One region of the Massilia sp. UYP34 genome, then DNA from elsewhere that is predicted to be linked to it. Evidence: riboswitches for the same ligand, from Rfam matches in the RefSeq annotation. Region 1 holds a riboswitch; each other region holds the start of a gene.
What was found. A riboswitch is a leader RNA that binds a small molecule or an ion and turns the genes downstream of it on or off. The one in region 1 is predicted to bind cobalamin.
Positions count from the first base shown of each region.

Region 1 (9,880 bases):
CGCGACCGCTGCCCGCCAGCAGCACGTACGACAGTGCGGTCAGGCGCGCGGGCAGGTAGTTCAATGCGTCGTCGATACGCGCCGCGCAGCGGCCGAACAGGTTGAAGCGCTCGCTGCGATAACCCCACATCGCATCGAGCGTGTTCGCCAGCCGGAACAGCACCGCGCCTGGTCCGCCCAGCAGGATGAACCAGAACAGCGTGCCGAACACGGCGTCGTTGCCGTTCTCGAGCAGCGATTCGGCGCTGGCCTTGGCCAGGTCGGATTCGTCGGCGTGCGCCGTGTCGCGGCTGACGATGCGCGCCGTGAGCGTGCGCGCCTGCGCCAGCTCGCCGGCGCACAGCGCCGCGTGAATCGGCAACGTATGGTCGCGCAGGCTGCGTAGGCCAACGCAGACATAGAGCAGCACCGCATGCAGCCATGCGCCGGCAAGGTCGGTCAGCGCCAGGCACAGCAGGCTCAATGGCAGGACGGCGAGCGCCCAGGCCAGGCTTCCACGCGCCAGGCGCGACTGCCCATGGTTGAGTCGCCGCTCGATGAAGCCGGCCAGCTTGCCGAAGCCGACCAATGGATGCCAGCGCCGCGTCTCGCCCAGCAGCAGGTCGAGCGCGACGCCGGCGACGAGCAGCAGCGCGATCGTGGACAGCGACAGGCCGGTCAGCACGGCGCTCCCTTCAATACCAGCGGCAGGCCGGCCGCCACCAGCACCGCGCGGTCGGCGCGCGCCGCCACCGCCTGGTTCAGGCGGCCGGCTTCATCGGCGAAGCTGCGCGAGATCGCGCCCCAGGGCACGATGCCCATGCCGACTTCGTTCGAAACGAAGATCACGTCGCCCGCAGGACCGGCGTCCAGCAGGGCCAGCAGCGCCGCGCGCTCCTGATGAAAGCGTGGCGGCAACTCGATCGCGCCGACCTCGGGATAGTCGCGCCCGTCGCAGAACATCAGGTTGCTGAGCCACAGCGTCAGGCAGTCGACCAGCACCAGGCGCTGCGGCGCGCACCAGTCGCGCAGCGTGGGCGCCAGCGCCAGTTCTTCTTCGACCGTGCGCCACTCGGGTGGGCGCCGCTCGCGGTGATGGGCGATGCGCGTGGCCATCTCGCCGTCGCCGGCGCACGAGGTGGCGACATAGACGACCTCCTTGCCCGATTCGCGCGCGATGCGCTCGGCCCAGGCGCTCTTGCCCGAGCGCGCGCCGCCGAAGACCAGGGTCACGCTCACGGCCGCGCTCCGAACAGGGCGGCCACCGCGCGCGGATTGGAAGGGAAGTAGCCGTGGAAGTAGGACGCGAACAGCGAGCCGACCCGGTAGGCGGCTTCGCCCTGGGCGCCGGTCCGCTGCTTCACGGTATGCGCTTGCGGCGCCACCTGCGAGTCGAGCACGGAATAATGGAAGGTATGGCCGCGGATCTCGCCCTGCGGCGTCGGCATCGCATGCATGCCCAGTCCCCCCAGGCGCTTCTGCATCCTGACTTCGCCGGCGAGCAGCCCGGCCATCTCGAAGCGGCGTCCCTCGCCATCGGTCAGGCCATCGGCGAGCGCCATCATGCCGCCGCACTCGGCGACGATCGGCACGCCACGCGCGTGCGCCGCGCGAATGGAGTCGCGCCAGCGCTGGGCGGCTTGCAGCTGCGCGCCGTGCAGCTCGGGATAGCCTCCCGGCAGGTAGACGGCATCGGCGTCTTCCGGCACCGCTTCGTCGGACAGCGGCGCGAAATACCTGATGCGCGCGCCCAGTTGCCCGAGCAGGTCGATATTCGCCGGGTAGACGAAGACGAAGGCCGGATCGCGCGCGATCGCGATCGTGCGTCCCGCCAGCAGCGGCTCTATTGGCGACAGGGCCGTGGCCGTGGCCGTGGATGCGGGCGTGATGACGGGCAGCGCATCCCACGCCGCCCCATCGACATCGATGTCGTCGGCCAGCGCATCCAGGATGCGGTCCAGCTCTTCGACCTCGCCCGGCAGCACCAGGCCCAGGTGGCGCTCGGGCAGCTGATCGTCCTGGCGCGCCAGGGTGCCGATCAGCGCGATGTCGCGCAGCGACTCCTTCACCATCGCCGCGTGGCCGCTGCTGGCGACGCGGTTGGCGATCACGCCGGCCATCTCGACGGGGCCATAGTCGCGCAGGCCCTGCGCCACCGCGCCGGCGGTCTGCGCCATCGCCGAGGCGTCCAGCACCGCCAGCACGGGGATGCCGAATTCGCGCGACAGGTCCGCCGCCGACGGTGAGCCGTCGTACAGGCCCATCACACCCTCGACCAGGATCGCATCCGCCTCGCGCGCGGCGTCGTGCAGGCGCTGGCGGCAGGCGTCGACGCCGACCATCCACAGGTCGAGATTGTGGACCGGCGCGCCGCTGGCGCGTTCGAGCAGCATCGGGTCGATGAAGTCGGGGCCGCACTTGAACACCCGCACGCGCTTGCCCATGCGCACGAGACGCCGCGCCAGCGCGGCAGTCACCGTCGTCTTGCCCTGGCCGGACGACATCGCCGCCACCAGGACGATACGGGCGCCGGTCACCATTCGGTCCCCGCCTGGGCCGCGATGCCCGCCTTGAACGCATGCTTGACCACGTTCATTTCGGTGACGGTATCGGCCACCGCGATCAGTTCCGGCGGCGCGGCGCGGCCGGTGATCACCACGTGCTGCATCACCGGACGATCGAGCAGGTCGGCGATCACGGTGTGCACGTCGAGGTATTTGTACTTTAGGGCGATATTCAGTTCGTCGAGCACCACCATCCCGATCGCGGGATCGGACAGGAACTGCCGGGCCAGCGCCCAGGCTTCCTCAGCCTTGGCGATGTCGCGCTCGCGGCTCTGCGTTTCCCAGGTATAGCCTTCGCCCATCGCATGGAAGCGCACCTCGTCGGGAAAGCGCCGCAGGAAGGTTTCTTCTCCGGTCGACATGGCGCCCTTGATGAACTGGATTACGCCCACCTGCATGCCGTGGCCGAGCGCGCGCGCCACCATCCCGAACGCGCTCGAGCTCTTGCCCTTGCCGTTGCCGGTGTTGACGATGACGATGCCGATTTCCTTGTCGGCCGCAGCGATTTTTGCATCGATGACCGCCTTCTTGCGCTCCATGCGGGCGCGGTGGCGTTCGTTCAGGGCAGCGGTCTGGTCTGGCGTCATGTCGGTCATGCGGAACCCTCCTTGGGGATGAAGATGCGGCGGCCTCCGTGTTCGATCATGTCGATCGGATGGCCGAGGTAGTCGCCCAGCAGCGCCGGGCGCATGATCTGGTCGGTGGGGCCGGCGGTCCAGCGGCCATCGCCCATGAGCAGCAGCACGTGGGTCGAGATGCGCGCAGCCAGGTTCAGGTCGTGGCCGATCATGACCACGGTCCGGTTCTGCTCGCGGCACAGGCGGGCCAGGAGCCCCATCACGCTCACCTGGTGCGCCAGGTCGAGCGCATTGGCCGGTTCGTCCAGCAGCAGCAGCGGCGTTTGCTGGGCCAGCAGGGCGGCGATCGCCACCCGCTGGCGCTCGCCGCCGGACAGGGTGCGCACGTCGCGCGCGGCCAGGTCGTCCACTTCCATCGAGGCCAGGGCCTGCAGGGCGGCCTGGTGGTCGTCGCTGCCCTCCCAGTAGCGGTCGGCGTGGTAAGGGTGGCGCGCCGACAGCACACTCTCCAGCACCGTGTAGGCAAAAGCGTCGTGGCGCGACTGGGCCAGGAAGGCGCGCTCGCGCGCCAGCTCGGTCAGCGGCCAGTCTCTCAGCGCCCGGCCGTTCACCTGGACCGATCCGGCGTTGGGCGGCTGCAGGCCGGCCAGGGTGCGCAGCAAGGTGCTTTTTCCGGCGCCGTTGCGGCCGATGACGCTCCAGCATTCGCCGGCGCGGGCGGTCCAGTCGAGGCCCCGCACCAGGGTGCGCTCGCCGACGGACAGCAGCAGGTCGAGGGTGGAGATTGTGCTCATTTCGTGCTCATTTGCGCAGGCGGTGCAACTGGTAGAGGAAGACCGGTGCGCCGATCATCGCCGTGATGGCGCCGGCCGGCAGTTGCTGCGGCGCGACGATGGTGCGCGCCAGCGTATCGCACAGCACCAGGAAGGCGCCGCCGGCCAGCACGACGGCCGGGATCAAGACCCGGTGGTCGGGCCCGAAGGCGAAGCGGCAGGCGTGCGGCACGATCAGGCCGACGAAGCCGATCGAGCCGGCGCTGGTGACCGCGCTGGCGGTGAGCAGGGCCGAGACGAAGAACAGGCCCTTGCGCAGCGCGCCCACGCGCACGCCCAGCGTCACCGCATTCTCGGCATGCAGCGCGACCATGTTCATGGCGCGCGCATTGCGCATGGCATACAGGAGGCAGCCCGCCAGCACCAGCCAGGGCGCCAGGCGCAGCGGTGCGCCAGCCAGGTCGCCGATCAGCCAGAAGATCATGCTGCGCAGGCGCCCCTCGGGCGCGATCGACAGCATCAGGGTCACGATCGAGCCGCACAGGGCCGAGATGATCACGCCGGTCAGGAGCAGCATCGAGGCGCCGGAGTCAAGCGCCTGGTCGCCGCGCAAGCCGCGCCGGGCCAGCAGGTAGAGCAGCATGGCCACGCCGATGGCCCCCACCAGCGCGGCGGCGTCGACCATCAGCGTGGAGGCCATCAGGAGCAGCGCCAGCAGGGCGCCCACCGAGGCGCCCGACGACACGCCCAGCACGTACGGATCGGCCAGGGGGTTCCTCAGCAGCGCCTGCATCATGAGGCCGGCCAGGGCCAGCGCGCCGCCGGTCGCGAACGCCACCAGCGCGCGGCTGGCGCGCAGCTCGAGCAGGGAAGCGGAGAGCGAATCGGGATGGCCGCTGGCGAGCTGGCGCAGCGCGCCGGGAATCTCGTCCAGCGGCACCCGGATCGAACCGGTCATGCCCGCGAACAGCAGGGTGGCAATGGAAAACGCCAGCATGGCGCCGACGATGAGCGTGGCGCGCTGGCGTAGCGGCGGGACGGATGCTTGCATGCTGGCCTGTCGGTGTCGGACACCCGCGGCCTGGTTGCCGCGGGCAGGGGTTATAGCTTAACGGATGCCGTAGCGCAGGGCCGCGAACCAGGTGCGGCCGCTGGTGCCGTAGTTGCGCGCGATCTCGTACTGCTTGTCGGCGACGTTGTCCAGGCGCATCAGCAGCGACCAGTCGGGCGTGAATTGCCAGGTCGTGTGCAGGTTCAGCAAACCGTAGCCGCCAAGGCGACGGTTGTTGGCGGCGTCGTCGAAACGCTCGCCCGACACCGTCAGTTCAAGGCCGGTCTTGAGCGTGCCCATCGTGTAGTCGGCGCCGAAGCTGGCGTGCTTCTTCGCACGGCGCGCCAGTTGCTTGCCGGTGGTCTCGTCGCGCGGATCCTGCCAGTCGAGGCTGGCGCGCAGGTCGACGCCCATCAGGCGGGTGCTGCCTGCCAGCGAGAAGCCTTCGAGCAGCCCTTCGTTGACGTTGTAGGCGCAGCTGCGGTTGACGCCGTCCGGGCACGGGGTGCTCGACACGATCATGTCGGTCAGGCGGTTGTGGAAGTAGGTCGCATCCAGCCGGTAGCCGTTGCCGTCGTAGCGCAGGCCCACTTCGCGGTTGCGGCCTTTCTCGGGCTTGTTGGTTTCCAGGCCGTAGCCGGGGAAGTACAGCTCGTTGAAGGTCGGGGCGCGAAAGCTCGTGCCGACGCTGGCGGTGGCGCGAAGGCCGTTGCCGAAGTCATAGCCATAGCCGGCGGCGCCGGTGTTCTTGCTGCCGTAGACCGAGCGGTCGTGGCGCGCACTGACGTCGGCCAGGTGAGGGCCGCGCCTGGCCGAGTAGGCGGCCGCATACGAATTGGTGATGCGCGACCGGCGCATCGAGTCGACTTCTTCCTTGCGGTGCGTGTACAGCAGTTGCAGGGTGTCCTGGCCGATGGCGATGTCGTTCTGCCAGCTCAATTCGTCCTGCCGGGTGTCGATCCGGCTGGCGCCGGACGGCGTCGCATTGGTGAAGTTGCCCGACTTGTCTTCCGAGCGCGCGTACTGCACCGTGCTGTGCCAGTTTGGCAGGATCTGGTTGCGCATGAAGACCGCGGCGGTATTCAGGTCGTTGTCGCTGTGGACGTCGTAGCTGGCGGCGCCGCTGTCGTACTGGCTGTACAGGCGGCTGGCCAGGAACTGGGCCCCGATCTCGTGGCCCGGCGCGAGCGCCATCGTCACGCGACCGTTGGCGTTGCGGCGACGGTAGCCGTCTTCGTCCGGGTTGTAGCCAAAGGCGCCCGGGCGGGTCGACGAGAAACCGTCCGAGTCCTCGTAGCCGGCGCCGAACGCGTAGCTGACGGCGTTCGGGCCGCCGCTGCTGCCGTAGATGCCGGCATCCAGCTGGCGGGTGGCGTTGCTGCCCACGCCGACCGAGCCCGTGACCACCGGCGCGCCCTCGCCCTTGCGGGTGAAGATCTGGATCACGCCGCCGATGGCGTCGGCGCCGTACAGGGTGCTGAGCGGGCCGTAGACGATCTCGATGCGGTCGATGGCGCCCAGCGGGATTGCGTTCCAGCTGGCGGTGCCGGTGGTCGCCGAACCGAAGCGCACGCCGTCGATCAGGACCACGGACTGGTTGGCGTTGGCGCCGCGGATGAAGACGCTGGTGGCGGCGCCGGCCGCGCCGTTGCGCGAGATTTCGATGCCGCGCTGGCGGCGCAGGATGTCGGCCACCGAACCGGCGCCGGAGCGCGCGATTTCTTCGGCGCCGATGACGGTGGTGTCGGCGATGACGTCGGCGGCGCGCTGCGCGGTGCGGGTCGCGGTGACGACCACGGTGTCGGCGGTGGGCGTGGCGTCAGGCGCAGGAGCAGGCGAAGGAGCCGGTAAAGGAGCGTCGGCGACGGCGGCGGACGAGATGACGGCGAGGGCAAGCGAGACCGCGGCGGCTTGCCGGGTTACTGGAAAATTCATGAATTGTTTCTTATCAAGGGCAACCAGCCGACGTCCCCGTAGGCCAGATTGAACGGCATCGCGCGAGGCGACGCCACCTTTTGGCCGGTATCCGGGCTGACAAGTATGGCCGTCCGACCTTCCCATGCTCGCGCACAGTGGTATGAGGGGGCGGTTTGCCGCATGGCTCGGGGAGAGCATGCGGCACTTGCTTACCGTTGCGGGGGCAGCACACGTTGGCCCTTGAAAGGAGCTTCGTGTTTCCCGTTTAACTGCGACTGCGAACGCAGGCGCGAGCACCAAAACGCGCCCATTATAAGGCGTCGTCAGGTTTCCAGCATCATCACTTCGCCATAGTCGATCCGGTGTGGCGCCTGGGCCGCACGTAGCGCGGCATCGAGTAGCGTGCCGCCGAGGTACAGGGAATGCAGGAGGCGCATGGTGCCGGCGTGGCAGACGATCAGGGCCTGTGGGTGTTCAGCGCGCCGGATATCGGCATCGAAGGCCGCCACGCGCGCGGCCACGTCCATCACGCTTTCGCCACCGCCGGGGCGGTAATGCAGCAGGTCGGCGCTCCAGGCGTCGATCTCGGCGCGGGGGATGTCGTCCCAGCTGCGCATTTCCCAGGCGCCGAAGTCGATCTCGGCCAGGCGGGCGTCGAATACCGGCGCCGGCGAAAGCCGCTGCGCCAGGACCGCGCTGCGGATCAGCGGGCTGGCGTAGACCGGCATCGCGCCGGGCAGTCCCTGGCCCGCCAGTGCGGCCAGCACCCGTTCGACGTCGGCCTGGTTCGCCGCCAGGTCGCTGCGACCGTAGCAGTGCCCGGCCGGCACCTCGGGCCGTGGGTGGCGCACCAGGTAGAGGCGCATCAGCCCAGCGCGCCGCGGCCGAGCGTGGCCAGCACCGCGAGATAGATCGCCACCTCTGCCAGCTGCTGCACGGCGCCGAGGCAGTCGCCGGTATAGCCGCCCAGCCGGCGCGTGAGCTTGCGGGCCAGCCAGCAGGTGACCACCATGGCAGCGACCACGGCGGCGGCGATCGCGGCCAGGTCGAGCAGGCCGAAGGCCAGCAAGCCAAGCGCGGGCAGCAGTGCGGTGACGGCGGCGATGCCGAACTCCCGATCGCTCATGCGCACCGCCAGCGGCTTGGCCTTGCCCTCGGCGCGGGCGTACTCCATCTGCCAGATCAGGGAGGTGGCGGCCAGACGTGAGAGGGGATGAGCCAGCAGCAGGGCGCCGATGGCGCTGGCTGGCGGCAGGCTGGCAAGCAGGGCCAGCTTCGCACCGAGCATGCACACGATGCCGATCGCGCCATAGGCGCCGACGCGCGAATCCTTCATTATCTCGAGCGCGCGTTCCTTCGTCATGCCGCCGCCCAGGCCATCGCAGGTGTCGGCGAAGCCGTCTTCATGGAAGGCGCCGGTGAGGTAGATGGTGGCCGCGGTGGACAGCACGGCCGCCACCGGCGCGGGCAGCCAGTGCGCGGCCACCAGGTAGACGAGCGCGCCGATGCCGCCGACCACGACGCCCACCAGCGGGAAGTAGCGCGACGCGTGGTTCAGCCAGCCTGGTTCGAAACCGACCCAGCGCGGAATCGGCAGCCGCGTGAAGAACTGCAGCGCAATGAAGAACAGGCGCAGCTGGTGCGTCATGCCGAGCGTTCGCTGACCTGCGCCGAGGCGAAGGTGGTCATCTCGTTGAGGAAGTTGGCGGCGGCGTGCAGCAGGGGCAGGGCGAGCGCGCTGCCGGTGCCTTCGCCCAGGCGCAGGCCAAGGTCGAGCAGCGGACGGGCGCCGAGCTCCTCGAGCAGCAGGGCGTGGCCATGCTCGCCCGAGCAGTGCGAGAACACGCAGTAATCGAGGATGTTCGGCTGCAGGCGCGCGGCCACCAGCAGCGCGCTGGTGACGATGAAGCCATCGATCAGCAGCACCTTGCGCAGTTCGGCCGCCTTGAGCATGGCGCCGGCCATCATCGCGATCTCGAAGCCCCCGAAAGTGGCCAGCACCTCGAGCGGCTGCACGGCGTGCGCGTGACGGGCCACGCTGGCCGCGACGACGTCGGCCTTGTGGCGGACTCCCTGTGGCGTGAGGCCGGTGCCGGCGCCGACGCAGCGCGCGAGCGGCTGGCCGGTCAGCTTGTGCATCAGGGCCGCGGCGGACGTCGTGTTACCGATGCCCATCTCGCCGAAGCCGATCACGGTGCCGGGCAGGTCGCGCGCCAGGGCCATGCCGTGTTCGAGCACGGTCGCGCATTCCTGCGCCGTCATGGCCGGTTCGAGCGCGAAGTTGCGGGTGCCGTTGGCAACCTTGCGGTGCACGAGTCCCGCGCGTTCGCCGAAATCGTGGTTCACGCCGGCGTCGACCACGTGCAGCGCGCAGCCGTTCTGGCGCGCGAACACATTGATGGCGGCGCCGTTGCCCAGGAAGTTCTCGACCATCTGCCAGGTGACGTCTTGCGGGAAGGCGGAGATGCCTTCGGCCACGACGCCGTGGTCGGCGGCGAACACCAGGATCGCCGGCCGGTCGATGCTGACCCTGGTCGAGCGCTGGATCATGCCCAGCTGGGCGGCGAGCGATTCCAGTCGTCCGAGGCTGCCGAGCGGCTTCGTCTTGTTGTTGATGGCGTCCGCCAGGGACTGGGCGAGGGCGGCGTCGGCGGTCGGGACGATCGTGGGAATCATATGGACGTATATAAAAGGGTAGGTCGCAGAATGCGGCGGCTACGATATCACAGTCGTAAACCTTGCAAGACGGCCTTCGGCTTGCTATAGTCTCGCTCCTCGACGCAGACGCCGCCTCACGGTAGCGAAAGCGAAGAGAAAAAAGAGGTTGACGAACGATGAGAAACACTTCATACTCTCGCCTCTCTGCTGCTGACGAACACAACGCTTCGAAGCAAACTGCAGATGCAGTACCGAATAAAGTTCTTTAAAAATTAACAGTCGATAAGTGTGGGCGTTTGATGAAGGTGCCAGGAACTTCGGTTCTTGCATACTTAAATTATCAAATGTTCACAAAAAAGA
Region 1 is NZ_JBWBRF010000035.1:3,768-13,647, forward strand. Features, by position in the region: gene cbiB (adenosylcobinamide-phosphate synthase CbiB) at 1-664, opposite strand, end outside; gene cobU (bifunctional adenosylcobinamide kinase/adenosylcobinamide-phosphate guanylyltransferase) at 658-1,218, opposite strand; gene ACZ9AQ_RS23655 (cobyrinate a,c-diamide synthase) at 1,215-2,519, opposite strand; gene cobO (cob(I)yrinic acid a,c-diamide adenosyltransferase) at 2,513-3,139, opposite strand; gene ACZ9AQ_RS23665 (ABC transporter ATP-binding protein) at 3,136-3,915, opposite strand; gene ACZ9AQ_RS23670 (FecCD family ABC transporter permease) at 3,923-4,945, opposite strand; gene ACZ9AQ_RS23675 (TonB-dependent receptor domain-containing protein) at 5,003-6,880, opposite strand; cobalamin riboswitch at 6,946-7,178, opposite strand; gene ACZ9AQ_RS23680 (histidine phosphatase family protein) at 7,186-7,728, opposite strand; gene ACZ9AQ_RS23685 (adenosylcobinamide-GDP ribazoletransferase) at 7,728-8,510, opposite strand; gene cobT (nicotinate-nucleotide--dimethylbenzimidazole phosphoribosyltransferase) at 8,507-9,538, opposite strand.

Region 2 (9,880 bases), on a different contig from region 1:
GGCAGGCCGCCTGGTGCGCAGCGCCCAGGGCGGCGGGCAAGCGCAGCGCGCCGAGGCGGAAGGCATAGGGCAGGGCGCGGCTTTCCGCCTCCAGCACCCAGCGCGTCAGGCGCGACAGGCGCAGCTCGAGGTCGAGCGTGGCGGGCAGGGCGTCGAAGTCGAGCACCAGCTCGTCGCCACCGCCACCCTCGAAATGCTTCGACACCAAGGCGCCGCCGAATTGCGGATCGAGCCGGGCGATCTGGCGCCATGCCAGCTGGCGCGGCGAGTCGCCCGCCTGGTAGTTGCGCACGCCGGCGAAATCGTCGTGGCCGGCGGCGCGCAGGCTGCTGCCGCTGCCCCCGCCCAGCGGCAGGCTTGGCGCGCCGTCCTCGGGGCGCGGATAGACCAGGGCGCGCGCGGCCGGGCGCCAGTAGCTCCAGGCGGTGAACAGGCCGAGCGGAAAGCGCGTCGACAGCCTGACCCGGGCCGGCGCCAGCCAGCCGCGCCGCAGGGTCGGCACCGACAGGGCCAGGATCGCGTGGGCGCCGGGCGCGATGTCGGCCACGTGGCGCATATCGTCGACATTGGCGGCGTCGGCAAAGTCGGCCCGCACGGCGTAGCGCGCCAGGCGCGTGCGGTTGAAGACCTGCAGCTCGAACTGGGCTTCCTGGCCGGCGAACACGGGCGCGATCCGGCCCTGCTGCAGGGCCAGGTGCGCCAGGTTGCGGTAGGTGGCGACCATGTCGACCAGCGCGCACGACAGCGCGAGAAAGGTCAGGGCGAAGCCCAGGCCCAGCGCGTAATTGACCGAGCCGATCAGCAGCACCGCCAGCAGCACGGCGAAACCCAGGCCGGCCCGGCTCGGCACGATGAACACGCGGCGCTGCCTGAGCACCACCTCGCCGGCGTCCAGCCTGCCGGCGCGCGGCAGCCAGGCGCCGGTCGCGCGGCGCAGCCGGGCGCGCAGCCCCCCGGCCTTCTGCAGCGCCTGCGCCATCAGACCGGCACCGCCTTCTGCAACTGCAGCACCAGGTCGCGGCTGGCCAGCGCGGTGCCGTGGGCGGCGCGCAGGGGCCGCAGGCGGTGCGCGCAGACCGGCACCAGCACGGCCTGGATGTCTTCCGGGATCACGTGGTCGCGGCCTTCCAGCGCGGCCCAGGCGCGCCCGGCCTGCAGCAGGGCGATCGCGGCGCGCGGCGACAGGCCTTCGGCGAACAGGCCATTCTGGCGCGACGCATGGGCCAGCGCCTGCACATAGGTGACCAGGTTGCTTGACGCGTGGATCTCGCGCAGCTGGCGCCGGGCCTGCGCCAGCTCCTCGGGCAGCATGGCCGGCTGGAGTGTTTTCAGCATGCTGCGCCGGTCTTCTCCCATCAACAGCGCGCGCTCGGCGGCGGCGTCCGGGTAGCCCAGGCTCAGGCACATCAGGAAGCGGTCGAGCTGCGATTCGGGCAGCGGGAACACGCCGACCTGGTTGGCCGGGTTCTGGGTCGCGATCACGAAGAACGGCTCGGGCAGCGGCCGCGTGACGCCGTCGGCCGACACCTGGCGTTCTTCCATCGCCTCGAGCAGGCCGGACTGGGTCTTGGGCGTGGCGCGGTTGATCTCGTCGGCCAGCAGCACCTGGGTAAAGATCGGGCCCGGATGGAACACGAACTCGCTCTTGTCGCGCTCGTAGACTGAAATGCCGGCCACGTCGGCCGGCAACAGGTCGCTGGTGAACTGGACCCGGTTGAAGCGCAGGCCGAGCGAGATCGCCAGCGCATGCGCCAGGGTGGTCTTGCCCACGCCCGGCAGGTCGTCCAGCAGCAGGTGGCCGCCGGCCAGCAGGCAGGTCAGGGCCAGGCGCACCTGCTGCTCCTTGCCGACCACGACTTGGTTGACCTGGCGTGCGGCGGCGTGCAGTTGATTGAACATGGATTTTCCGTGGGTTGGTCGATGCGGTCGATGCGCCGTTCGGTGGGCGCCCATGGCGCCGGCCGAGCGGGGCCGCGGCTTGCCGTGGTAGATTAGCGCCATTGGCAAGCTTCATGCCCTGGCGACCGCCAGCCGTTCCAGAGGATTCTATGCGAGAACGGCGGCGCAGGGTGTGAATGGATGAGCATAGTCGGAGACGAGAGCACCATGAGTACAGCGATTTACAGCCACCCGGACTGCCTGCAGCATGAAATGGGCAACTGGCACCCCGAATCCCCGGCCCGCCTGCAGGCGATCGACGACCAGCTGATCCTGGCCCGGCTGGACGGACTGATCGAGCAGCGCAGCGCGCCGCTCGCCGAGCTCGAGCAGGTGCTGCGCAACCATACGCCAGGGGCGCTGGCGCTGGTGCGCGACCACGTGCCGGCCACGCCCGGCGACTATTACCCGCTCGACGGAGACACCTCGCTCTGTCATTACAGCTACCGGGCGGCACTGCGCGCGGCCGGCGCCGCGGTGGCCGCCACCGACGACGTCATCAAGGGCAGCGTCTCGAACGCCTTCTGCTCGGTGCGCCCGCCCGGCCACCATGCCACGCCGACCGAGCCGATGGGGTTTTGCCTGTTCAACAATGTCGCGATCGCGGCGCGGCACGCGCTCGAGGCCCACGGATTGGACCGCGTGGCCATCGTCGACTTCGACGTCCACCACGGCAACGGCACCGCCGACGCCTTCCGCGACGAGCCGCGCGTGCTGATGGCCAGCTTCTTCCAGCATCCCTTCTATCCCTACAGCGAGGTCGAACCGGTCACGGCCAACCGCGTCAACCTGCCGGTGCCCGCGCACTGCGCCGGCGACGCGGTGCGCGCGCTGGTGCAGGAGCACTGGCTGCCGGCGCTGCACGCCTTCAAGCCGCAGATGATCTTCATCTCGGCCGGCTTCGACGGCCACCGCGACGACGACATGGGCGGCATGGGCCTGGTGGAAGCCGACTATGCCTGGATCACGCGCCAGATCATGGCGGTGGCCAAGGAACACGCCGGCGGGCGCGTGGTGAGTTGCCTGGAAGGCGGCTACGACCTGTCGGCGCTGGGGCGCAGCGTGGTGGCGCACCTGAAGGTGATGGCCGACCTCGAATAAGGTGTCGGCGCCGCTTCACGGAACTCAGCGGCGCATTTCACGCACTAACCCATGACCGGCGCATGCCGGGCTTGGAGGAGTCCACCGTGAACAACAAGACGAACAAGAAGCACACCCTGTGTGCGCTCTGCCTGCTGGCGGCTGCGGGATTGGCCGAGGTCGCGGGCGCGCATGCCGCCAATTACACCCTCTGGATCAACGGCCGCACCAGCGGCGGCACGCCCGGCAATTACGCCGACTTCCGCTACTGGGGGCCGGACACCACACCTGCCGGCGTCAACAAGAAGGCCGTCAACTGGGACGGCTACAGCAGCATCTCGTCGCAGAGCGTGCGCGTGCGCGACGCGCTCGACTGCTTCTGCACCGGCCAGAACTGGTGCTATATCGCGGCCTACAGCGCGGGCGAGCTGCTGCTGGGGTACACCCTGGCCAACTTCGGCGGCACCACGCGCGGCATCAAGAACGCCACGCCGAATGCGGCCGGCGTCTGCGGCGACGCGGGCGGCGTGCAGGGCGGCTGGAACATCAAGTGGGTCAGGGTGGCGTCGGGCGCCGCGGGCGGCTCCGAGATTGCCAATGCCGGCGCCTGGACCACCTCCGAGCCGCTGGTGCAAGACCTGCGCACCGGCACGGCGCGCGCGATGTACAACCACAACGACACCCGCAACATCTGGTTCTACCGCTACGCCGGCGCGCGCGGCACCCTGTACTCGTTCCTGCTGCCGGGCCAGGACGACGAGGTCGTGGCCTACCACAGCAGCGGCGGCGCGGCCGGCAATTCCGGGCGCTCGCTCTGCAATCCGGGCGACTGGTTCTGCGACGACCTGCGCTATGGCACCGAACCGAACCAGGGCGGCAGCGTCAAGTGGAGCTGGCACTCGGTGGCCTTCCGCGACGACCGCGAAAGCGTCGACCACTATGGCGACGGCAACTGGGAGGGCATCATCGGGGTCGTGCGCGAGGCCATGGTCAATACCGCCAACTAGGGGGCCGGCATGGAGCGGCGTTGGCGCTGGCCGGCCGCGGCGGGCGTGGCGGCCTGCATCGGCCTGGGGCTGATGGTCCTGGTGGACCGCGGCGAGGCGGGGTCCGACGCGGCGCCGTCCGCGCCGGCCACGCCGTCCGCCCCGTCCATCGCCGCGCCGCCGGCCGCGCCCCCGCAGGCAGAGCAGGCCGCGCGCCGGCGCCAGCTGGTCGAGCAGGTGCGCCTGACCGACCACACCTATTGCAGCTACCTGGCGCATTCGCGCTATCCGCACGAGTCGCGGCCGGCCGGCCACCATCCCGACCAGCTGTACCCCAACCAGCCGCTGCTCGAGACCAATCCGATGCGGGCCGAGGGCGGCGACAGCCATCCCGAGATCCAGCTGCAGAGCGCGCAGTCGCGGGTCTACCTGGCGGCCGGCGAAGAGGGCCGCTTCTCGCTGCGCGCGCTGGACGCGGGCGGCCAGCCGCTGCCGCTGGTCGTCACCCGCGCGCTGGCCCAGGGCATGACCTATGGGCAGAGCCGTGCGGCGCCGCGGGTCGCCGTGCCGTTCGCCGACGAGGGCGGCGCCTGGAGCGGGACATTCGCGCCGGCGCAGACGGCGCTGGCCGGCTTTCACGGCACCATCCGGCTCGAGGTGCGCTACCAGGCCGGCGGCCGCGAAGGCTTCGTGCTGTTCGACGTCATCTACTCGCCGCAGTCGCCGGCCAGCTGGAGCGCCGCGCCGCGCGAGGCGATCGACGGCGGCGCGCTGCAGTTCGCGCTGCCGCTGGACGTGCGCCTGCCCGGGCGCTACGTGGTCACGGGCCGCGTCGACGATGCGGACGGCCGGCCATTCGCGCTGGCCACCTTCAACGAGGTGCTGGGGCAGGGCGCGCAGCAGGTGCTGCTCAGGGTGCACGGCAAGCTGCTGCACGACGGCGCGCCGCGCCTGCCGCTGCTGCTGCGCGACGTCGAAGGCTATCTGCTGCGCGAGAATCTTGACCCCGACCGCCTGCTGTTGCCGCGCCTGGAGGGAAAGGTCTTTGCCAGCCGCACCCGTTCGCTGGACGGCGTGCCGGATACCGAGTGGCAGAGCGAGGAGCGCAGCCGCTACCTGGCCGAGTATGCGAAGGACCGCGCCGCGGCCAGGGCGCGGCTGGCGCGCGTCGATCCGCAGGCGCCGCTGCCGCCGGCCGACTGCAGAGCGGATGCGCAGGGCCGGACGGATCAGTAGGGAAGCAGGGGCAAGCGCTCGACCAGCGCCGACACCATGATGGCGCCGCACAGCATCAGCACGCCATACCAGCGTGCCGGCGACCGCTTCAGTTTTTCCCGTGTACGCATGTCCGTCTCCGTCGTGTTCAGGCAAGAGGGCAGTGTGCGCGTGGAATAGGTCATCCGTGTTGCATTAGCTCAACGGCGGGCGCGATGGAAAGCGGCGTTGTGGCGGCGCCGCACCGGTTGTGTCACCGTTTATGTCGACGCACAGCGTAAAATAGCGCCTTGGACGAAAGATTAAGAGAGCAATAGTATGTCTATTCAATGGTTCCCTGGCCACATGAACGCGGCCAAGCGGGAAGCGGCCGAGCAGATGGAAAACATCGATCTGGTGATCGAGGTCCTCGATGCGCGCCTGCCCGAGGCGAGCTGCAACCCGCTGGTGGAAGAGCTGCGCAAGTTTCGTCAGCGCCCTTGCCTGAAGATATTGAACAAGATCGACCTGGCCGACCCGAACGCGACTGCCGCCTGGAAAGCCTATTACGATGCCCAGGAAGGCGTGACCGCCTATCCGATGACGACCAAGAAGCCGGCCGATGTCGCCCGCATCCCGGACCTGGCCCTGTCGCTGGCGCCGCACCGCGGCGTGCCGACCAAGCCGCTGCGCATCATGATCATGGGCATCCCGAACGTCGGCAAATCGACGCTGATGAACGCGCTATTGAAAAAGCGCGTGGCCAAGGTGGGCGACGAGCCGGCCGTGACCAAGACCCAGCAGCGCCTGTACCTGAACAAGAACGTGGTGCTGGTCGACACCCCCGGCATGCTGTGGCCAAAGATCGCCATGGCCAGCGACGGCCTGATGCTGGCCGCCAGCCACGCGATCGGCACCAATGCGCTGGTCGAGGAAGAAGTGGCCGAATACCTGGGCGACCTGCTGCTGCAGCGCTATCCGCAACTACTCACGGCGCGCTACGGCTTCAAGACCGAGGGCATGGACGGCGTGGCCGTGATCGAAGGCGTGGCCCAGCGCCGTGGTTTCCGCGTGCGCGGCGGCGATTTTGATTACGAAAAGGCGGCGCATACGCTCTTGCAGGATTACCGCCAGGGTGCGCTGGGCCGCATCAGCCTCGAGACGCCCGAGTCGCGCGCGGCCAGCCTGGCCCAGCATCAGGCCGAGGTGGCCGAGAAGGCCCGCATCGCGGCCGAGAAGGCGGCCGCAAAGGCCGACGAAGCGGCGCGCGGCAAGCGCGGGACCTAAGGCCGCCCCAGGGCCGCGGTTTTCATCGTTGGCCCAAACCCGTCGTACCCGCGAAGGCGGGTACCTAAGTTTGCTAGCGTTTCGACGGCGCCGACAGTACTTGGATACCAGCCTCCGCGGGTACGACGTGCTGGAGCCGCAGCAAATTGTTCAAGCCTGCGGCGCCGCCCCGAACCTGAAACTCGACACCGTCAAATTCCCCATGAACGCGTCTTCATGATAGACGCAGGCCGCCGCCTCCTGTTCGGCCGCCCCCAGCGCCACCATCAGCGGGATCAGGTGTTCCTCGCGCGGGTGCGCCGCCCGTGCCATCGGCGCCGCCTCCCAGCGCAGCATGGCCTGTTCGCGTTGGGCAGGATCGAGTTCGAGCAGCGCGTGCTGCAACCAGCCATCGAAGGCGCGTGACGCCTCCCGCCCGTTCGGCCCGAACTGGCGCAGGTTGTGGTACGACAGCCCGCTGCCGATGATCAGGATTCCCTCGTCGCGCAGCGGCGCCAGCGCGCGGCCCGCCGCCAGGTGCGCGGCCGGATCCAGGTCGCGCCGGATCGACAACTGCACCACCGGCATGCGCGCTTCCGGATAGACCGGGTACAGCATCGAGAACGTGCCATGGTCGAAGCCGCGTTCGGCGTCCAGCGCGGCCGGGTGACCCGCGGCCTCGAGCAGGTCAGCCACGCGCCGCGCCAGCGCCGGCTCGCCCGGGGCCGGATACTTGACCTGGTAGGTGTGCGGCGGGAACCCGCCGTAGTCGTAGATCATGCCGGGCGCCGTGCCGGACGACACCATGAACTGCGGCGTCTCCCAGTGCGAACTCACGACCAGCACCGCGCGCACGGCGTCGTGGGCCTTTCCTTCGGCCTCGGCGCGTAGCGCGGCCAGCGAGGCGGCCAGCTGGTCATAGGCCGAACCGTACTGCTCGCGCATCCACGGCCAGGGGCCGCCGCCGTGCGAAACGAAATAGGTGGGTAAACGCGCCATGGCCGTTCCTTCTGAAGCATGAAAACAACGATGGTAGCCGATCCCGCAGCAAGCTGCCGGCGGCCGGTCAGGCTGCATCTTGTCAAGGTATAATCGCCCCGTTTTGGTGCTCTCGCGCGCTTCCAGGCGCGCGAAGTTAAACGGGAAACACGACATGGCCGCGCCACGCGCCGCCATGGAAGTGTGCTGCCCCCGCAACGGTCAACAAGCGCCGCGCCTGCATTTGCAGCGCGGCAGGCATTCTCGACAACCACTGTGCATGCCGCGCAGGAAGGTGAGGCCGCCATGCTTGCCAGCCCGGATACCGGCCAAAGCAGGTGGAAGCGCCATGCGTTTCCGTTGACTCCGGGCTGCGGGGAAGCAGGCCGGTGCCTTTTATCGAGAACACATTCATCATGATTTTTGCAGCCGCACCGCGCCGCGCGCCACTCGCACTGGCTTGCGCTGTCGCCCTGTCCGCCCTCGCCACCCAGGCCGCAGCACAGGACAGCGTCCAGGAAACCGCCCAGCACACGATCCCTTCGGTCCTCATCACCGGCCCGCGCTTTCCGGCCCAGGCCACGCCGATCGGCGCCAGCGTCATCACCGCCGAGCAGATCCGCAGCGCCGGCGCCCTTGACGTCAATGCCGCGATCCGCAAGATCGGCGGCGTGTTCGGCCGCCAGAGCCTGGACGGCTCGCCCGACTTCGGCCTCGACCTGCGCGGCTTCGGCACCAACAGCGCCCAGAACACGGTGGTGCTGGTCGACGGCGTGCGCCTGAACGAGAACGAGCTGGCGCACACGGTGCTGTCGACCATTCCCGTGGACACGGTCGAGCGCATCGAGATCACGCGCGGCGGCAGCAGCGTGCTGTACGGCGACGGCGCCACCGGCGGCGTGATCAACATAGTCACCCGCCGCGGCGCCGGCAAGGATGGCACTTCGGGCTCGCTGTTCGTCGAAGCCGGCCGCTTCGACCACCGCGACCTGCGCGCGTCGGTCACCCACGGCGCCGGCCCATGGTCGTTCGACGCCGCAGTAAGCGACCGCCGCACCGATAACTACCGCGACAACAACCGCTACGAGCAGACCAGCTTCAGCGGCGGCGTGCAGTTCGCCTATGCGCCGAATGGCCGCGCCGGCCTGCGTTTCGAGAGCGCGCGGTCCGACTCGCGCCTGCCGGGTTCGCTGACCGAAGCGCAGTTCCTGGCCATTCCGACCCAGAGCAATACGCCGGATGATTTCGGCTCGCTCGACACCGATCGCCTGACCGCGTTCGTCGAGCACCGTGTCGGCGCCTTCGAGCTGGCGGCCGAGCTGTCGCACCGCGAGCGCGAGGTTGCGTCGACCTATGTGTCCCCTTTCTTCGGTACCTCGGCATCGATCTACGAATCCGAGCAGACCCAGTTCTCGCCGCGCCTGCGCCACACCGTCGACCTCGGCGGCAAGCGCAACGAGTTTGTCACCGGCATCGACCTGATCCGCTGGGAGCGCGACGTCAGCGCCGATTTCTCGGCCGGCGCCGCGCGCCAGGACGCGACAGCGTTTTACCTGCGCGACGAACTGCGTTGGAACGCGCCGCACAACGCCCGCCTGGCGGTCGGCGCTCGCCACGAGCGCTTCGAGAAGGACTACAGCGACCCGCTGGCCTTCCCGCCGGTCGTGGGCGAGCACCGCAGGCAGTCGCTCAACGCCTGGACCGTGGAAGGCAGCATCGACGTGATGCCACGCGTGACCGTGTTCGCCAAGGCCGGCCGCAGCTACCGCATCGCCAACATCGACGAGAACGCCTACCGTTCGACCCTGGACGTGCTGGAGCCGCAAACCTCGCGCGACCTGGAACTGGGCGTCAGCGCCGGCACTGAGGCACGCAAGGCGACGGCGCGCGTGTTCCGCCACCGCCTGACGGACGAGATCTTCTTCGACCCGACCATCGGCTTCGGCGCCAACACCAACCTGGATCCGACCCGGCGCCAGGGCGTGGAGCTGGAAGGGCAGGCGATCTTCGCCAAGGCCTGGCGCCTGACCGGCGCGTGGCAATACGTGCAGGCCGAGTTCCGCGACGGCCCCAACGCCGGCCGCGAGATGGTGCTGGTGCCCAGGCATGTCGTCACCGCGCGCCTGGCCTGGACGCCGGGCGACGGCCAGAGCGCCGACATCGGCGCCCATTGGGTCGACAGCCAGCGCTACGGCAACGACTTCACCAACGGCTGCAGCACCCGCATGCCGTCGTTCACCACGATCGACGCCCGCTATGCGCGCCGCTTCGGCCCGTGGGAAGTGGCGGTGTCGGGCCTGAACCTGGCCGACCGCCAGTACTACAGCCAGGCCTACAGCTGCCGCGCCGGCATCTATCCGAGCGACGGCCGCCAGCTGAAACTGTCGCTGCGCTTCGACTTCTGAAGCCATGAAGTCCGCGCTGGCGGCCGTGCTGGC
Region 2 is NZ_JBWBRF010000006.1:249,627-259,506, forward strand. Features, by position in the region: gene ACZ9AQ_RS13030 (DUF58 domain-containing protein) at 1-979, opposite strand, end outside; gene ACZ9AQ_RS13035 (AAA family ATPase) at 979-1,899, opposite strand; gene ACZ9AQ_RS13040 (histone deacetylase family protein) at 2,107-3,039, shown strand; gene ACZ9AQ_RS13045 (hypothetical protein) at 3,126-4,025, shown strand; gene ACZ9AQ_RS13050 (hypothetical protein) at 4,035-5,240, shown strand; gene ylqF (ribosome biogenesis GTPase YlqF) at 5,538-6,485, shown strand; gene ACZ9AQ_RS13060 (DODA-type extradiol aromatic ring-opening family dioxygenase) at 6,636-7,463, opposite strand; cobalamin riboswitch at 7,551-7,790, shown strand; gene ACZ9AQ_RS13065 (TonB-dependent receptor family protein) at 7,859-9,847, shown strand; gene ACZ9AQ_RS13070 (cobalamin-binding protein) at 9,852-9,880, shown strand, end outside.
Region 2: another riboswitch for cobalamin. It lies ahead of ACZ9AQ_RS13065 (TonB-dependent receptor family protein); the one in region 1 lies ahead of ACZ9AQ_RS23675 (TonB-dependent receptor domain-containing protein).

Region 3 (9,880 bases), on a different contig from region 1:
GTGCGCTTCCGCGACAGCGGCAAGACGCTGGCCGGCAAGGGCCGCGACTATACCGTCAGCGAATTCAACTACGGGTTGTTCATCAAGCAGATGGGCGAGCCGGGCACGTTCTCGACCAACTACAAGACGGCGGCCCTGTCGTCGCCCTTGAAGGCTCCGGTCCGCGCCCTGCGAGCGCTGCCGGCCTCGAAAGAATGGGCCAACGTGCACACCTACGGCGCGAAAGGCGACGGCAGGACCGACGACACGGCGGCGATCCAGAAAGCGATCGACGCCAACCGCGTGGTCTACCTGCCGCTGGGCTTCTACCTCGTCAACGACACCATCCGCATGCGGCCGGACAGCGTGATCATCGCCCTGCACCCGGGGCTGACCCAGCTGCTGCTGCCGAACGGATCGCCCAGGTTCCAGGGCGTCGACAGCCCGAAGGCGCTGCTGGAAAGCGCGCGCGGCGGCGACGGCATCGTGTCCGGCATTGGCCTGGCGACCGGCGAGATCAACAACCGCGCGGTGGCGCTGCTGTGGCGCGCCGGCGAACACTCGCTGGTGGACGACGTGCGCATCCAGGGCGGCCACGGCACCCGCCTGTATGACGGCCGGCGCGCCGACCCGTACCAGAAGGATGCGAAATTCGACACCACCGCGCACTGGGACCGCCAGTATCCGAGCGTGTGGGTAACGGACGGTGGCGGCGGCACCTTCTCCGGCATCTGGTCGCCCAGCGGCTATGCGCAGGCCGGCTTCTACGTGACCAATACCAAGACCCCGGGCAAGGTCTACGAGCTGTCGGCCGAGCACCATATCCGCGCCGAGATCGTGCTGGACAATGTGGAGAACTGGGAATTCCTGGCGCCGCAGACCGAGGAAGAAATCCGCGACGGCGCCGATGCGGTGTCGCTGGAGATCCGCAATTCGAAGAATCTCCTGTTCGCGAACTACCACGGCTACCGCGTGACGCGCTCCTATAAACCGATGCCGGCGGCGATCCTGATCACCAATTCCAGCGACATCCGCTTTCGCAATGTCCACGTGAACGGCGAGAGCGGCTTTGCCACCTGCGACGACAATGGCTGCACCACCTACCTGCGCGCCAGCAAGTTCGCCTACGAGAACGCGATCCGCGACGTCACCAACAAGTTGGAGGTGCGCGAGCGCGAGTTCGCCGTGTTCGACTACACCGGCAAGCAGCGCAAGGCGCCGGCCGCGCTGGGCAAGGTCGACAAGCTGGAAGGCGGCTTCTATTCGATCGCCGGCGCTACCGTCGACCCCAAGGGCAAGCTGTACTTCGTCGACCGCCACTGGAAGCGCATCTACAGCTACACGAAGGACGAGGGCCTGGTCGTGGTGCGCGACGCCCCGCTCGATCCGGTGAACCTGGCCATGGACGACAGCGGCAACCTGATGGTGATCTCGAACTACGGCCCGCAGGCCAGCGTGTATGCCTTCAAGCCGGGCACGCCGGGAACGGAGATCACGATGATCAAGCCGACCCCGGTCGCATCTCGCCAGGGCGCGCGGGTCGCGGTGCCGGTCAACTTCTGGCAGAACGGCGAATTCAAGGACCAGCTCAACTACGACACCTTCGAATTCACGACCCTGGCCGAGATGTTCGCGCGCGACGTCGCCCTGCCGAAGAAGGAAGAATACGTGTCGCCCGACGGCAGCCTGGTGCTGCCCGCCTACCGCGTGCTGCGCCAGGGCGCGCCGGATCACCTGGGCTGGCGCTGGGCCGACTCGCTGCAGGCGTTCGGTTTCGTGACCGCGCCAGTGGGCCAGCGCGTGGTGTTCACCAACGGTTCCGAGAACCGCACCTTCAGCGGCACCGTGAACCAGGGCGGCGGCATCACCGACCTCAGGCTGCTGGCCAACCGCGGCGGCGAAAGCGCGGCGGTCGGCCCGAACGGCGACGTCTATGTGGCCAATGGCCAGGTCTTCATCTACGGCAAGGATGGCAAGCAAAAGGGCCGCATCGACGTGCCGGAGCGTCCGCTGCAGCTGATCTTCGGCGGTTCTGACAAGCGCACGCTGTTCATCCTGAGCCATCACTCGCTGTACTCGACCCGGATCGACTGAGGAGAACCCATGGTACGCGTGACAACGATGCTGGGCGCCGTCGTCCTGATGACGGCGGCGGCGCCCAGCCTGGCCGAAGACCAGTTCAAGCTGCTGGTACTGGCCACGCCCGGCAAGTATCACTACGAATACATTCCGATCGCGCGCGACAACCTGGAGCGCCTGGCCAAGCTGCATTCGTTCGCGCTGTCCTACACCAACAAGACGCAGGTGTTCGAAGGCGACCTGAGACAGTATGCCGCCGTGATGTTCCTGAACACGCCGGGCGAAGAGTTGAACCCGGCGCAGCGCGCCAACTTCGAGGACTACATGCGCGGCGGCGGCAATGCCGTGGTGGTGCACCGCGCGGCGATCGCCAAACCGAACGACTGGGTCTGGTTCGAGAAGATGGTGGGGCGCACGGTCGGCCTGCATCCGAAGCTGCAGACCGGGGTGGTGACCGTCGTCGACAAGCGTTTCCCCGCCACCTTCGGCCTGCCCGAGCGCTGGGTCTGGAGCGACGAGTTCTACACGTTCACCAATCCCTACAACGTGACGATCAACCCGGTGCTGAACGTGGACGAGTCGAGCTACGACCCGACCCTGATCTGGCCGGGCCAGACGGTCAAGGGCATGGGCAAGGACCATCCGATCGCCTGGCACCACCAGCACGAGAAGGGCCGCGTGTTCGTCACCACGCTCGGGCACAACGGCGAGATGTACCGCGACCCGCACTACCTGGGCCACCTGCTGGGCGGGATCTACTGGGCGGCGACCGGCCGCGGGCAGCAGCGCTGATCGGCGCACGGCAGGGCGCTCGCCGCGGCAAACGGGCGGGGTCGGCAACCGGCGTTCACTGTTTGCTCTCGGTTTGCGCGGGTTCGATCAGCACCAGCTGGCCGGTCGCGGGGTCGCGATAGACTTCGCCGACGCGGTCGTAACCGCTGCCGTCCCGGGTCACGCCGCTGGCGGGACGCTCGATCTGGCGCCCCTTCTCCACCGGCTGCGGCGTCGTCAAGGCCCCTTGCGCGCCGGCGATGGCGGCGATCAGGCCGCAGGCGAACACCAGCATCACGTCGACCAGGTTGACCAGGCTGGCGCGCGGATCTTCGTCGCCCTGGTCGAAGCGCGCGTCGAGGTGGCGGTACAGCCGCAGTTTTGCGCGCGTAGTCATGCCCGGGACTCCATCGCGTCCAGCGTCTCTTCGTACCAGCGGCGGCGCAGCTTGCCGATCACCAGGCCGCCGATGCCGGCCACCAGGCCCAGCACGGTGGCGTCGAAAGCGACGGTCACGGCGCTGGCCAGCTTGGCGGGGTCGCCTTCTCCCAGCGCCGCCAGGCCCGGCCCGAGCGGGATGATGGTGGCCATCAGGCCCAGCATCGGCGGGATGCGCGCCAGCAGATCGGCGCGTTCCAGGCGGTGGCGGGCAATCCGCTGCACCGCCTCGACATCGCCGCTGTCGCGCAGCCTGGCCAAGCCGTGGAAGCGTTCGCCGACGGCGATGCCGGATTCGACCAGCGCGATCGCGCAGCCGGCCAGCAGCGCCGCCAGGGACGGCGCGAGCAGCCAACTGACGGCGTCGTGCAGCCAACCATAGGAAATAAAGTCCGAAGAAAGGGTTTCGATCATGGATGACTCCTGAGAGGTTGAGGGATGTGCCGGCCGCGCCACAGGCCGAGCGAGAACAGGGCGAGGCAGGCGGCCAGGATGGCCAGCGCCTGCACGATGCGCCCGGCGGCGGGCTGCGCGGGTTCGGGTCGCTGGGTCAGTTCGTAGACGCGCATCGGTTCTGGAGCGGGCGCGGGCGGCGCCGGTTCTGCCGTCGCACCGGCGCCGGATACCGCCGCCTGCCGCGCTGGCGCGGTCTGCGCCGCTGCGGGAACCGACGCGGCGGCCACCGGCAGCATCTCGCCGCGCGCCTTGGCCAGCGTCACGCCGAGGCTGGCGGCGTCGGCGCCATCGAGTTGCGGCGCCAGCCAGCCCCACATCGGATGGTGTGGCGCCGTATGGCCGCTGCCCGGCAGGCCGTTGGCCGCCACCAGGCGCGCGAGCTCTCCGCCCATGCGGCGAATCGTCTCCGGGTCGGTCTTCCAGTAACCCTTTTCGGCGGCCACCATGAACACCGCCAGCATGTGCGCCTTCACGTGCGCGTTGTGGCGCAGGCCCAGGAATTCGGGCAGGCCGAGCTTGTGCCGGTCATCGAAGTAGACGGCTTTGACTTCGTCCCAGGCCCAGTTCTTGACCAGGTCGGGGCGCGTGACCTGCCAGCCCCACAGGTTCTCGATGAATTCCTGGCCCATGGTGCGCGCGCCCGAGTAGCCGTTGTCCATCAGCGGCCGCAGCCAGGCCGGGTTCAGGAAGCGTCCGCGCAGCTCGCCCAGCAGGGCGCTGGCGAGCGGCTCGACGTCGGCCTGGCCCGGTCGCGCATGCTGCAGGATCAGCGCGTCCGGCACGCGCCCGGTGCGCATCTCGACCGCCAGCGACAGGCCGCCCAGGTAGTCGAAGGCGTCGTTGTTGTCGAGCAGGCCATACAGGTTGCTGGCGCGGCCATGATAGGTGCGGTGGATGCCGTCCAGCGCCACGTCGAAGGCCTTGTGGCGCGATTCGCCGTCGGCATCCAGGCCATAGGCATGGCCCATGCGGTTGCGGTAGGCGCGGCCGATCTCCTCGCGCTCGCGCCAGGCGCCGGAGCGCTCGGTCAGGCGATTCACGCCGGTGCCGTAGGCGCCCGGCGCATCGCCGAACACGCGCAGCGCGGCGGCCTGCCCGGCCTCGCCCGCCGCCATGCCGCCCGCCGCCAGCGCGCGCTGGCGGGTCAGCCACTCGCGCGCCACGCGGTTGTCCGTGGCCGGCTCGCTGCCCCAGCCCTTGCCATCCCCTGCGCCTTCGATCGGCGCCAGCGCCGCCTGAAGCGCTTCGCGCAAGGAGGGGTCCTGCTCGACCAGCGCCTGCGCCGACGCCGCCAGCGCCAGGCGGCCGGCGCGGTCGATCAGGCGGATCAGGTTCGGGTACAGGTCGCGGAACAGGCCGGAGGTGGTGACCACCGCATCGCGCCGGATGGCGCCGGGCGTGAGTTTCACGTCGGTGACGATGCCGCGCGCGTTCCACACCGGCTCGGCGCCCATCATCGCCAGCGCGAAGCCGACCATCACGCCTTCGTCGCGCACGGCGTCGGACGCCCACAGGATGATGCCTTCGCTGCCCACCCCTCCACCATTGACCTGGTCGCGCCCGGCGGCCTTGCCCGCCATCTGCCGGCCCAGGCCAAACCCCAGGCGGGTCGGCAGGATGTCGCCGTCGACCGCGTGGAAGTTGCGGCCCGTCGGCAGCGCCTCGGGCGAGCGCAGCGGATCGTTGCCCTTGCCCGGCTCGATGTAGCGGCCATCCAGGCCGGCCAGCAGCGCCGCCATCTCGCGCCGCGGCGAATCGCGCAGTTTATGCACGACGTCGGGGTCGTCGATGCCGCTCTTCTTCATCGAATCGAGCATCAGGTCGAGCGACTCGCGGCTCCACGGCCGGCCGAACACGTGCAGGCCGTGGGGCATGAATTTCTCTTGCAGCTTGGTGAGATAGTGGCCGATCTCGTGCGCGAGCAGGTCGTCGTCGGCGGCATCGAAGCCGATGCCGCGCACCGCCAGCACGTCGGACATCGACGCTTCCAGCTCGGCGCGCAGGTTCAGGGCGACGACCCGCTCGCGCATCAGCTGCGCGGCCTGGGCCTTGAGCGATTCGGACGATGCGGCCTCAAAACTCTCGACGAGCTGGCGCAGCGACAGCAGCTCGTCGTACAGCGGCGTGGCGGCCAGCGGCGGCGTGAGGTGGTCGACGATGACGGCCAGGCCGCGGCGCTTGGCCTGGGTGCCTTCGCCGACGCCGTCGACGATATACGGGTAGATGCCCGGCAGGTCGCTCGCGATCAGGCTCGGATAATCGTCGCTCGACAGGCCGACGGCCTTGCCCGGCAAGAATTCATAGGTCGAGTGGCGGCCCACGTGCACCACGGCGTCGGCCTTGAAGCGGTCGCGGATCCAGTGATAGAAGCCCAGGAACTGGTGCGGCGGGGTGATGCTGGTGTTTGCGTGCAGCAGTTCCTCGTCCACTTCCCAGCCGCGCGGCGGCTGCGGGCCGATGAAGACGTTGCCGAACACCAGTCCCGGCACCAGCATCTTGCCGCCGTCGACCATCACCTTGCCCGGCGCCGGCCCCCAGCCGCGCATGCCTTCGATGCCGTATCCGATCAGGCGCCGGTAAAGGGGCGCAAGCGACTGGCAGGCACGCGCCCTGGCTTCGTCGAGGCAGGCCATATAGCCGTCTTCCAGCGCATGCAGGTCGCGTGTGGCCTGCACGCGCTGCGGGTGATCGACGCCTTCGACCAGGTGCAGCAGCTCCTCGATCACGGTCGCGGCCTGCTTGCGGCCCAGCGCGCGTTCGCCGGCCTTTTCGGCCGCCAGCACGTCGGCATGCAGGCGCCCCAGCAAGCCGTCCCGCATCTCGCCCCGCACCCGCGGCGACAGGGTCGCGAACCAGCGCGCGTACTCCTGCGCCGGGACGCCGTTGACGGCGCCGGCCATTTCGCGCAGGGCGGCGCGGTCTTCCGGCAGGTTGACGCCGCGCGCCATGATCATGTCGAGCAGCGCCTCGGGCGAAGCCGGCAGCTCGCCGACCGTGTAACCCGCCGCCTTGAGCGCATGCAGCATCCCGAACAGCGACTCCGGCACGTTGAGGTTGTCGGCGCCGATGTTCTGGCGGCCCGGCGGATGGTTGTAGTAGACCATCGCGATCTTCTTGTCCGCGTTCGATTTGGCGCGCAGCGCCAGCCAGCGCGCCACGCGCCCCGACAGGCGGTCGACTTCGGCCGGCAGCAACACGGGCGGACGGTTCTCGATGCCGGTCTGGCGGTCGCGCCGGGCCTGGCCCAGGGCCGCCACCACCATCGGCTGGCCGATGCCCTGCAGCTCGGGCAGGGCCACGCGGTACTGGACCGAATCGGGCGGCAAGCCGTCGGGCGACAGCTGCCACTGCATCGCGGTGCGGTCCGACAGGCGGATCGCCTTGAACACCGGGATGTCCAAACGCTTGAAAGCATCCTCCACCGCCTCCCGGCCCTCGGCGGCGCCGACCACGAAGTCCTGCAGCACCACCAGCGCGGCCGGTTTCGCCGGCGCCACCAGCTCGGGCAGCCGTTCGAGCGCTTCGCGCGAGGCGCCGCCCCAGCGCGTGAGCAGTTGCACGCAGGGCTGGCCGAACTCTTCGATGCGCCGGCACAGCGCCGCGGGCACCACGCCATCCATGTTCGCCAGGTCGAGCACGACCACGGTCGGGCGCTCGCGCAAGCCGAGCGTCGACGCATTGCCCCAGGCGCCGGCGTCCTGCAGCTCGCGCTGCCCCCTGCGCAGGCGCAGGGTCGGCTCCGGCCGCGGATCGGCCAGGGGCGTGCCTGGCGCGAGCAGGTGCCGCATCAGTTCCGCGGTGTTGTCGACGCCGCCCGCCTGCCACACGCGGCGCGCGGCCAGCCAGTGGCGGGCGGCGGGGTCGCCCTCGGCCGCCCGCAGCGCGGCCTGCGGCGGCGCTTCGCCCGAGAGCTGGCGCAGCAGCTCGGGCGAGAAGCCGGCCAGGCTGCCGTGGCGCGAGCGCGTCATGAGGTTCAGGGTCGCTTCGCCGTTGAGCGCCAGCACGGCGGCGTGCGGCCTGGCGTGGCGCGCAAGGGCATCCTTCATGCGCCGCGCCGGGTCGCCGAACAGCGACACCGCCAGGATGGTGTCGGCGCCGCCGATCCACTGCGCCACTTCGCGCTCGCCCGCGGCCATCAGCTGGGCCGGGGTGCGCAGCAGGATGCGGTCTTGCGGATGGCTGGCCAGGTGGCGATGGGCGGCTTCGACGGCGCCCGGCGCGGCGCGCTCGGTGACCACCGCGAACAGGGTGGCGGCGCTGGCGTGCTGAAAGCCCGCCATGCAGGCGAGCAGGAACGAGGTGAGCAAGAACGAGGCGAGCAGAAACGTCAGCGCAGCGCGGATGCGGACCAGGAGAAGCGTGTTCATGTGAACGTCGACCTTTCAGCTGCGCGCTTGACGCGCGCACGACAACAGGCAGCCGTCATCCTTCCACGATGAACAGGGACGCTTGCGCGCGCCGCATGGGCGAACGATCGCAGCGCATGATGCGAGCAAACGAAGAAGGAACGACGAACAACCGACAGGCACGCCCTCACCCCGGGACGTACGGATGCATCGTGGATGGCCGGTCTTCTGGCTCGCCGTCTTCCTTCCCCGGTCCTGCCTTCCCGTGCACGGGGCACAGTGGCGTTCGACCGGGGTCGTCAGGCTTACAGCAGCGGGGGCTGCGCCGGACTGGCGCGCGATGGCTATCGCGCACGTCACCGGCTTCCCGTTTCACCTCCCTGCAGACGAGCAGGAAGGCACCATTCACTTGATTGGGCGCGATTCTACCGCCAAGTTCGATCGCTTGTCACCGCATTATTTCTTGGCAGGCAAGCGCGAAGAGGCCCGGCGCGGCAACCAACCGCGCCCGATCGGCCCGAAAAATAAGTCGCATAGGTTTATTTAGCGGAAGGACGTATACTTGCCGTCTCCCGCTGCCCTGCCCATCGAACGCCGCGCCATGCCGCCCTATAACGCACCGTCTCCCGCCGTTGATCCCGCCACGATGCCGCTGCTGCGCACCGTCGGCTCGAACCAGGTGGGCATGCGCGAGTTCAACGAGCGGGTCGTGCTGCAGGCGATCCGCACCCATGGCAGCCTGCCCAAGGCCGAAGTCGCGCGCCTGACCAAGCTCAGTACGCAAACGGCCTCGGTGATCATCAACCGCCTGCTGGACGAGCAACTGGTGGTCAAGCGCGACGCCGTGCGCGGCAAGGTCGGCCAGCCGTCGCAGCCGATCGCCCTGAATCCGGAAGGCGCGTTCTCGATCGGCATCCAGATCGGCAGGCGCGCGCTGGACGTGGTGCTGCTAGATTTCACGGGCGCGCTGCGCTGGCAGTCGTCGACGCCCTACGCCAGCCCCGACGTGGAACAGGTTTTCGCCGCCATCGACGCCAGGCTGCGCGAGGTGGACGCCTTTCTTGGCCCGGAACTGGCGCCGCGCCTGACCGGCATCGGCCTGGCCGCCCCGCTCACGCTGGGCACCTGGCATGGCCTGGAAAGCCTGCTGCCGCATCAGGCCGAAGCCTGGCGCCGGGTCGACCTGCGCATCCGCCTGCAAGCCATGACGCCGCTCCGCGTGGACTTCGCCAAGGACACGATCGCAGCCTGCGTGGCCGAACTGGTTGCCGGCCGCGGACGCACGCTGAAAAGCTATCTGTACGTGTTCGTCGACACCCTGGTCGGCGGCGGCCTGGTGATCGATGGCGAGCCGCACAGCGGCCAGTTCGGCAACGCCGGCGCGATCGGTTCGATGCCATTGGGCCTGGCTGGAACGGACGAACGCGGCGTGGCGCCGCAATTGCTCGGGGCGGCTTCGCTGGTGCGGCTGGAAGAAATGCATGCGCAGGCGGGCTTGGCGCCGCTCGCCTTCAACGACGACCGCCTGTTGAGCGGCCCGTGGGAAGCGGTGACCCTGCAATGGATCGAGGAAGCCGCCAATGCGATCACCTTCGGCGTGACCGGTGCGGCCTGCCTGCTCGACCTGGATGGCGTGATCGTCGACGGCGCCGTCAGCCGGCCCCTGCTCGAACGCCTGATCGCCGCGATGCAGGAGCAGATGACGCGCTACAGCTGGCAGGGCACCGAGCGGCCGCTGGTGATGGCGGGGACGATCGGGATGACGGCCAAGGTGATCGGCGCGGCTTACCTGCCGCTGCATGCGAACTTCG
Region 3 is NZ_JBWBRF010000001.1:691,849-701,728, reverse strand. Features, by position in the region: gene ACZ9AQ_RS03085 (glycosyl hydrolase family 28-related protein) at 1-2,073, shown strand, start outside; gene ACZ9AQ_RS03080 (ThuA domain-containing protein) at 2,083-2,850, shown strand; gene ACZ9AQ_RS03075 (hypothetical protein) at 2,906-3,226, opposite strand; gene ACZ9AQ_RS03070 (MotA/TolQ/ExbB proton channel family protein) at 3,223-3,681, opposite strand; gene ACZ9AQ_RS03065 (cobaltochelatase subunit CobN) at 3,678-8,090, opposite strand; cobalamin riboswitch at 8,271-8,490, opposite strand; gene ACZ9AQ_RS03060 (ROK family transcriptional regulator) at 8,632-9,880, shown strand, end outside.
Region 3: another riboswitch for cobalamin. It lies ahead of ACZ9AQ_RS03065 (cobaltochelatase subunit CobN); the one in region 1 lies ahead of ACZ9AQ_RS23675 (TonB-dependent receptor domain-containing protein).